One region of the Paraglaciecola aquimarina genome, then DNA from elsewhere that is predicted to be linked to it. Evidence: predicted binding sites of a transcription regulator. Region 1 holds the regulator's gene; the other holds the start of a gene.
The links. Region 1 encodes FliA, which starts transcription of late flagellar genes. Its sites were predicted from a motif close to CTAAAGNTNNNNNNNNNNNNGCCGATA; they were not measured.
Positions count from the first base shown of each region.

Region 2: a site for FliA is predicted at 2,203-2,229, ahead of pomA (flagellar motor protein PomA). Genes of this name have one in related genera too.

Region 1 is NZ_JAWDIO010000002.1:3,839,643-3,844,264, forward strand. Features, by position in the region: partial or broken gene RS130_RS18930 (chemotaxis protein CheA) at 1-223, opposite strand, end outside; gene RS130_RS18935 (protein phosphatase CheZ) at 235-990, opposite strand; gene RS130_RS18940 (chemotaxis response regulator CheY) at 1,032-1,400, opposite strand; gene RS130_RS18945 (RNA polymerase sigma factor FliA) at 1,449-2,186, opposite strand; partial or broken gene RS130_RS18950 (MinD/ParA family ATP-binding protein) at 2,183-3,050, opposite strand; gene flhF (flagellar biosynthesis GTPase FlhF) at 3,047-4,354, opposite strand; partial or broken gene flhA (flagellar biosynthesis protein FlhA) at 4,387-4,622, opposite strand, start outside.
Region 2 is NZ_JAWDIO010000002.1:2,756,940-2,761,561, reverse strand. Features, by position in the region: gene RS130_RS13710 (hypothetical protein) at 39-161, opposite strand; partial or broken gene RS130_RS13705 (flagellar motor protein MotB) at 307-1,242, opposite strand; gene pomA (flagellar motor protein PomA) at 1,246-2,010, opposite strand; gene xseB (exodeoxyribonuclease VII small subunit) at 2,334-2,579, shown strand; gene ispA ((2E,6E)-farnesyl diphosphate synthase) at 2,585-3,469, shown strand; gene dxs (1-deoxy-D-xylulose-5-phosphate synthase) at 3,516-4,622, shown strand, end outside.

The sequences.
Region 1 (4,622 bases):
CAAAGACATTCTCTGCACCATGACAAATTTCTACTAACTCGGTTAATGACAAAAACCCAGCGCCACCTTTTACAGTATGATACCCGCGAAAAATTGCGTTAAGTAAATCGGCATCTTCTGGGTTGTTTTCTAAATCAACGAGCTGCTCTTGTAATTGTTCCAATATCTCTCCGGCCTCAACCAGAAAGTCTTGAAGTATTTCCTCGTCAACATCAAACGTCATTTTATCTACCTCTAAAATCCAAGACTCGAAAGCAAGTCATCAACATCATCTTGATCTGACGCGACATCTTCTCTGCTCTTAGCATCCATTATTGGGCCTTCAGCATTAATACTATCGACTTGCTTTTCAGATTTATTAGGCTTTTCAGACGAATTATCACTGCCTTCAACTTCAAGCCCACCGAACATTGCTAGCATGTGTACTAAACTATCTTCGACTTCTTTGACTATCTCAATCACTTTTCGTATCACTTGGCCGGTAATATCTTGATAACCTTGAGCAAGCAAGACTTCAGTTAATAGCTGGCTCAATTTAGCTAACGCTTGATTACCTTCTTTAAAGAAAACACCAATATCTTTTGTCAGTTGATTAAACTCCCCAAGCTGAAGGTTGCGAGCAAGTAACTTGTCCCACTCAGGCTCAAGGTTTCCGACATCTCCCGCCAATTTTTCTACTATTGGCATGCATGTGTCCACAATATCCATAGTTTTATTCGCAGCATCTTCAGTAGTTTGCATTACGTAACTTAAACGTGTTTTTGCATCTGGGATACTTTGATTGGCCATATCAACGATACGTGGATCAAGTTGAAAGTTATTTAGTGAATCATGCAATTGACGGGTTAATTTACCGACTTCTGAAAATAACTCGAGCGAGTTGTTTTGACTGGTCTCGTCAAGCAATTCATAGGCTGCTTGATTGTTACCTGCCTCAATTAAAGAGACCAGTTTTCGTGCATTTTCTAATGAAATTGGCGGTCTGTTCATAGGTGCCATACAGTCTGCTCTCTCAATCAAGTCTGTTGAAGTTAACCCAAACGTTCGAATATCTTCGCCAATTTCTCTTTAAGTGTAGCTGCAGTAAAAGGTTTAATAACATAACCATTTGCCAGCTTGCGCTGCCGCAACAATTTGCTCTTCTTGGCTTCAGCTGTCACCATAAGCACAGGAAGATGTTTTAAATCGGCGTCTGCTCGAATTGCTCTAAGTAAATCAATTCCTTGCATACCAGGCATATTCCAATCTGTGATAACAAAATCAAAAATACCCTGTTGCAACATGGGTAATGCCGTATTTCCATCATCCGCTTCTTGTATATTGGTAAAACCAAGATCTTTAAGCAAATTCTTTATGATTCGTCGCATTGTCGAAAAATCGTCAACAACAAGAATCTTCATATTTTTATCCAAAACCACCTCCGGTGAGGACCCAACCTCTAATTTAATTCAATTACTATTTTCGTTTATACGCCAAGATTGCATTCTAGACTTAAGCTTTAACATAGCTTGGCTGTGAATTTGACTGACTCTGGATTCACTGACTTCCAGTACTTCTCCAATTTCTCTAAGATTTAATTCTTCATCATAGTAGAGGGAAAGAACGATAGCCTCTCTCTCTGGTAAAGTGGTGATAGTGTGCGCGAGTGCTTTTTGGAATGAGCCTTGTACTAAATCATCAAAAGGCGAATTCGCCCCTTTGGTTTGCTCGGTCGTTACCACATCTTCAGTAACACCTAAATCTTCCATTCCAATTATTTTTCCAGCGTTAACTTCGTTTAACATCTGGTGATAACTTTCAATACTCACTTCTAATTTTTCAGCGACATCGACATCTCGAGCATCCCTACCCGTTTCTCGCTCAACCTGATTGATGGCTTCTGTAATTGCTCGACCATTCTTGTGCACTGATCTGGGAGTCCAATCGCCTTTGCGGATCTCATCTAGCATTGAGCCTCTGATCCTGATCCCAGCAAAGGTTTCAAAACTTGCGCCTTTACTACCATCGAAGTTTCTCGATGCTTCTAGTAGTCCAATCATACCGGCCTGTATCAGGTCATCAACAATAACGCTAGCTGGTAATCTAGCCATTAGATGATGAGCAATACGTTTAACTAACGGAGCATGGCGTTCAACCAAGTCGTTTTTGTCAGCCAGTTGTTGATAAGCAGAAGCTTTACTATTCACCGGTCGTTACCCGCCTTATCCTTAGATACCAGTTGCTCTAAGAAGAACTCCTAAATGGCCTCCCGGCTGATTGGGGATAGGCCATTCTATGGCCTTTTTAGCTAGACGACGAATAGCCATCGCTGCAGGAGATGTAGGATAAGCTTCGACAATAGCCTTTTGCTTTCTCACCGATTTTCGTACATTTTCATCAAATGGTACGACAGCAACTAATTCCAAAGCGACATCTAAGAATCGATTCGTCACTTTGGTCAACTTAGAGAATAATTCATCGCCTTCACGCATGCTACGTACCATGTTAGCAACAATTTTAAACCTAAATATGCCGTGCTCTTTATTCAAGATTTTAATCAGTGCATAAGCATCGGTTAGTGAAGTTGGTTCATCACACACTACCATCAGAATATCTTGTGAAGCTTTCGAAAAGCTCAACACCATATCCGTGATACCGGCAGCGGTGTCAACGATCAGCACATCAATTTGTGCTTGCAACTCACTAAATGCTCTTATTAGTCCAGCGTGCTCAGTAGGCGTTAATTCAGCCATAGACTGACTACCGGATGTTGCGGGTGCTATTTTGATGCCGTAGGGACCTTCGACTAACACTTCATCTAACGTACATTCACCAGACAACACATGAGAAAGATTCTTCTCAACTCTTAGTCCCAGTAAAACGTCGACATTGGCTAAGCCTAAATCCGCATCCAGCACCATCACACGCTTACCCTGCTGGGCAAGTGAGATAGCAGTATTTAATGTGACGTTAGTTTTACCAACGCCGCCTTTACCGCCAGTCACGGCGATTACTTTAATTAATCTAGATTGATTCATTCTTCTTAAGCTACTTGCTTGGTCCTCAATCATACTGCCACTGCTGCATTTGTAATGTGATTTGTGTCAGTATGAAGTAAACCGAATTTTTTATAAAGCTTTGCAGCGCTTGTAATTAAAAATTTTGTATCTGCTGGTTGCATATCTTCGGGTACTTTCTGTCCATTGGTTAAATAACATACCTGCAATTTGTTTTCGATTGCCACACTAATTGCCTCTCCTAGACTGTAACATTCGTCTAATTTAGTCAATATACACCCCTGCAAGGAAACCTGTCGATACTCTTTAATCGTTTGTTGCATTACACGATACTGACAGTTGGCCTGCATCACTAAATATTTTCTGATTGTAACACAAGAATTCTGTTTAATTGTATCTAACTGTTTGATTAGCCTAGCATCTTGTTGGCCAAATCCAGCGGTGTCAATTAATACTAAACGTTTATTTCTAAATTGATAAAGTAAATCTGACAATTCACTAGCATTCTGCGCTTTTTTCACGTTACAGCCAATAATTTTACCGTAAGTTGCGATTTGTTCAAAGGCACCAATTCTATAATTATCGATTGTCACTACGGCGACTTGCTCTGGACCATATTTTTGCGCAGCTTGGGCCGCTAATTTAGCCACCGTTGTAGTTTTACCTGTACCCGTTGGGCCCATCAACGCAACAACACCAGCCTGAGATAAAATGTCATCTGGCTTAGTTTGTAACCTATTGGCTAATAACTTAAGTAAAAACAACCATGCTTCACGTTCGTTGGCGGACTCGGGAGCGTATGCCACCACTTCTTCAGCTAAGCTGTTAGAGATCCCCATCTGTAGTAATTTTTTAACCAGATAGCTATGCAACGGATGCTTGCGGTTGTTTTCTTGTTCGATAAGCCCGGACACCTGAAACTGCAAAATGTTTCGCAGTGAAGACAACTCTTGGCGCATTTCTTTAAGCGCTAAACTTTCTTGTCCACTCGCTGCAATTAATGGTTGTGGCGAAGCAACATGAGATTTCTGTGTCGGTTGAGACGGTCTAGAGGGCTCTGTTTGTTTTAAAGCAGCTTGCGATTGCTTCTCAAGTAAGGCCTTTAAACTATCTGGGCCAGTATCTCCAATAATTTCACTTAAGGTAGGAGTACTGACCTGAGCATTTGCCCCATTGGCAGAGGCCGGTTTAGGTGATGGTTTTATTTGCGCATCAGGCTCTTTGTCATAAGCAGCAACTATCTCAATACCATCTGCATGCTTTTTATTTGACATGATCACTGCGTCGCCACCCAACTCGTCTTTGACTTGTTTGAGCACATCGCGCATGTCTTTTCCATAAAAACGTCTGATTTTCACATAACCCCCTAATGTGCGTAAAATGTGTCAGTTTATTGACCCACAGCACTCACTATTTTAATTTGTTTATCATCAGGAATTTCCTGATATGACAATACATGCAAACCGCTGACTGAATGTTTTAAAAACTTCGATAATACTGGACGTAACATCCCTGAAGTGAGTAAAACCGCGGGCTCGCCTGCCAACTCTGCTGCTGCGCAGCTTCATTCAGTGAACCTTGCAGTCTTTCTGCTAAGCCAGGCTCTATACCAGCACCTTCAGCCCC
Region 2 (4,622 bases), 1.1 Mb from region 1:
CGTAAATTAAAGGCTAAGTGGAATGTTTAAGCAGTGGTTTAAAGGTAGTAAACAAACCAACCAATAATTGGGTGCATCAATGGTAGCGCAACTAAAACAGCAACGGCTGCAAAAAAATAGTACCAGTTAAATGGGTCTTGATAATTTTCATCTTCTTGCATCAATATTCTCCAAAATTGTGAGGCATCGCCCCCAACATAAACAACTAAATTTAAGGCGCAGATGGTAATCCAAAGCTGACTAAATTGATAGTGCTAAAACTCAAATTCAAGCAACTGAATATTTCATTTAAGTCAGCATAGAAGATTATTCCAGTACCGAAATTGGCTCTGATATTTTTGGCTTTCCTTGGGTAATAGATATTTCAACACGTCTATTACGGCTACGATTTTGTGCACTGGTGCCTTCGTCGACTGGAGCGGTATCCGCTTTGCCGACTACTGACATTCTGCTTTCATCGAAGCCTTCAACTCTTCTTAACTCCTCAGCAACAGCAACCGCTCGCTGTGAAGATAAGTCCCAATTTGAACGATATAATTCATTCGATATTTGCTGACTATCACTATGACCTGACACTTCGATATCCCCTGGCATATCTGCTAATAACGCACCAATTTGACGTAATATAGGAATAAATTGCGGTTGCAAAAAGCAGACCCCGCAGAAAAAGAGCCATTTTCTCGGATCCGAATAATGATTTGTTGCCCCAATGATTCCACTTCTATGGCACCATCAACAATTTGCTTTTCTAGTTGTTCAGCGACCTTCTTAGTTTGCTCTGATATTTGTTGCTGACTAGCGCTTTTTGCAGAATTAACATTATCACTGCTGGTTGTTTGGTCGGTGGCAGTCTGTTGAGCTGCCCCTCCACGCTGTTCGCCCCTTTGTTTTTGACGACCGCCAGCCGAGTCTTCATTGCCAGCTTGAAATTCAAGCATTTCCTGCGTCATCTCAGTGGTTTGTTGTTGAATGGTTTCAATAGGCGTAGGTTCAGGACGGCCATGGACGAAACTCCATTGCAATAACACTGGTCCCCTTAGGAATATCTTTCACTTCAATTTTATTTTGCACGCCAAAGGCAAACTTCATCGAACCTGCAATTTGCTTAAATTTAAGTACATCCATTTCTGAAAAAGACAGCAAGAGTACAAAAAAGCACATCAACAGAGACATTAAATCGGCAAAGGTTCCCATCCAAGCAGGTAAGCCTTCGGGGGGACATTTGGGGCATTCGTCAGACATAGATTATTCCGCTTCTTCATCTGAGCCACGTTTGCTGGCCGCCAAATAATTTTTCAAAATCCCTTCAATAACACGTGGATTTTGCCCATCAGCAATACCCACAATGCCATCTAACACTAAATTCTGATTAAGCTTTTCTTCTTCGCAACGATTACCTAGCTTTATTGCTATTGGAATACACAGTAAGTTGGCTAGCATGGCCCCATACAAGGTCGTTAACAAAGCCACAGCCATTGCAGGTCCAATGGACTTGGGGTCATCCATGTTGGATAGCATCGCCACCAAGCCGACCAAAGTACCTATCATCCCCATTGCTGGACCCACATCCCCTAAATTTTTAAATATGGAGGCGCCAAACTCATGGCGCTCGGTGGTCATGGAAATGTCTTTACTTAATGTCGCTTTAACCACGTCGACATCATGCCCATCCACCAGCATATCCACCCCTTTTTGCATAAAAGGATTATCGATTTCTGCTTCTTCTAAGGCTAAAAACCCCCCTTTGCGAGCGGCGTCTGCCATCTCTACAATTTTTTCAATTAGCGCATCTGGTGAATCAATTTTAAACATGAAGGCTTTGCCTGCGATTTTACCCGCACCTAAAAATTGACCTAAGGTAAATTGAGACAACACCACAAACAAACTGCCGCAAAACACAATTAGTATTGAGGGTACATTGATAAACATACCAATATCGCCACCCTGAATCATGGCCATCACAACAAAGCCAATCGCTCCCAGAATACCAATAATACTTGCTAAATCCACACGGTGCTCCCAATCCTAACCAAACCACAATTGACAAAATTTACTTAAACGATTTTTACTTAGGTGAATGATATATGTACACAATATTTTAATAGCCATATTTAAAGGCTATTTATAAACGCATTTTATAAAATATGTATATGTGCCTAACACAAAGGTAAAAAATCTATTTAACACTCTTCTTCATCATATTATCGACTTTAACAAATATTTCTATAGCCTCATCTGACTCAATTACAATACATTTATTATTTGACCCTATTTTGACGCTCAGGTAAGGTGCCAGCCTATTGAACAAAAGCCTGTTACTAGGTAGCACAATTATGACCAGTCGTAAAAAAGCCGAATCACTCACTTTCGAACAATCAATGCAAGAATTGGAAGCGTTAGTTAATAATATGGAACATGGTGAATTACCGTTAGAAGAGGCATTGAAAAGCTTTGAACGTGGGATAACGTTAGCCAGACATAGCCAAAAACAATTGAAAGATGCAGAGCAAAAAGTGCAAATTTTAACCGAACAAAATGGCCATCAAACCATGGATACGTTTGACAGCAATAACGCATAAAATTAATGAACTTAGATACTTTTCAAATAACCACAAAACAAAGAGTGGATTCAGGCCTAAGCAAGGCAATTGAGTCACTGCCTAATCACGCCGATAAATTAAAACAAGCGATGCATTACGCATTGCTAATTGGCGGTAAAAGAATGCGACCATTTTTAGTCCATGCAACAGGCAACATGTTAGGCGTCGCATCCGCAGACTTAGACGGACCGGCGAATGCCATTGAAGCCATTCATGCGTATTCCTTAGTTCATGACGATTTACCCGCCATGGACGATGATGAATTACGTAGAGGACACCCTACCTGCCATATTAAATTTGACGAAGCTACGGCGATTTTAGCCGGAGATGCCCTGCAATCTTTGGCTTTCGATATTTTGTGTCACTATCCCCTTAGCCAAGACCATAAACGAATTGAGCTGATGCGCATACTTAGTCAAGCTGCAGGCTACAATGGCATGTGTGGTGGACAAGCAATGGACTTGGCCGCAACAGATAAAACGATTGGGCAGTCTCAATTGGAATCGCTGCACAATAAAAAAACGGGTGCATTATTAATAGCCTGTGTCGAAATGGCAATTAGCCTAGCCGAAGACGTCAGCCCAAAAAGCAAGCAGCACCTGCTTAATTACGCTCAAACCATTGGTTTAGCATTTCAGGTACAAGACGACATTTTAGATGTAACCGGAGACTCCCGCACATTAGGAAAACCGCAAGGTTCAGACCAAGCTCAAAATAAAAGTACGTACCCCGCTATGTTAGGATTAGAACAAGCGCAGACTTATCTTGACCAACTACATCAACAAGCACTACAAGCTTTGCGCGCTTTGCCTTACAATACCCAGCTGTTGGTGTCGTTTACCGACTTCGTTATTCATCGTACTTACTAAGTTAAGTACTCGAATAAAACACTGTTAATGAGTTGAAACACATTTAATGACCTTAGATATAGCCCACTACCCGACTTTAGCTTTAGCTGATACACCAGATAAACTAAAAGAATTACCCAAAGAAAAATTACAGCAATTGGCCACCGAGCTTCGCCAATATTTATTGACGAGTGTTAGCCAAAGTAGTGGGCACTTTGCGTCAGGTCTGGGAACCGTCGAACTGACTGTCGCCCTTCACTATGTTTATAACACTCCCTTTGACCGCTTAATATGGGATGTAGGTCATCAAGCTTACCCTCACAAAATTTTGACCGGTCGACGTGAGAGAATGCAAAGTATCCGTAAAAAAGGTGGCTTGCACCCATTTCCATGGCCCAAAGAAAGTGAATATGACACCTTTGCAGTCGGCCATTCGTCTACATCAATTAGCGCAGCACTAGGCATGGCCGTTGCCGCCGAAAAAGAAGCGCTAGGTCGCAAAGTGGTTGCCGTCATTGGCGATGGTGCCATGACAGCAGGCATGGCTTTTGAAGCCCTCAATCATGGTGGCGATATCAGTAAAGATATGCTGGTCATTCTGAATGACAATGAAATGTCTATTTCTGAAAACGTTGGGGCATTAAATAGCCACTTAGCACGGCTGCTCACTGGAAACTTTTTTAATTCTATTCGCGACGGCGGTAAGAAATTACTCAGCACAGTGCCGCCCATTAAAGAGTTTGCTAGTCGTGCAGAAGAACACATCAAAGGCATGGTTGTACCCGGTACCATTTTTGAAGAATTAGGCTTTAAATATATTGGCCCGATAGATGGGCATGATGTAAATGGCGTTGTAGAAACCTTGCGTAATATGCGCAACATCAAAGGCCCACAAATTCTGCATGTTGTGACCAAGAAAGGCAAAGGTTACGAATTAGCTGAGCAAGATCCCATTAAGTTTCATGCAGTACCTAAATTTGATCCTAAGGAACAAGGCTTACCAAAAGCGCCGCCTAGTGATCCTAGTTTTTCTGCAATATTTGGAGATTGGCTATGTGACATGGCAGCACGAGATCCGAAATTAATGGCGGTTACCCCAGCCATGCGAGAAGGTTCAGGCATGGTGAAGTTTTCACAAAAGTTTCCAGAGCAGTATTTTGATGTTGCCATCGCC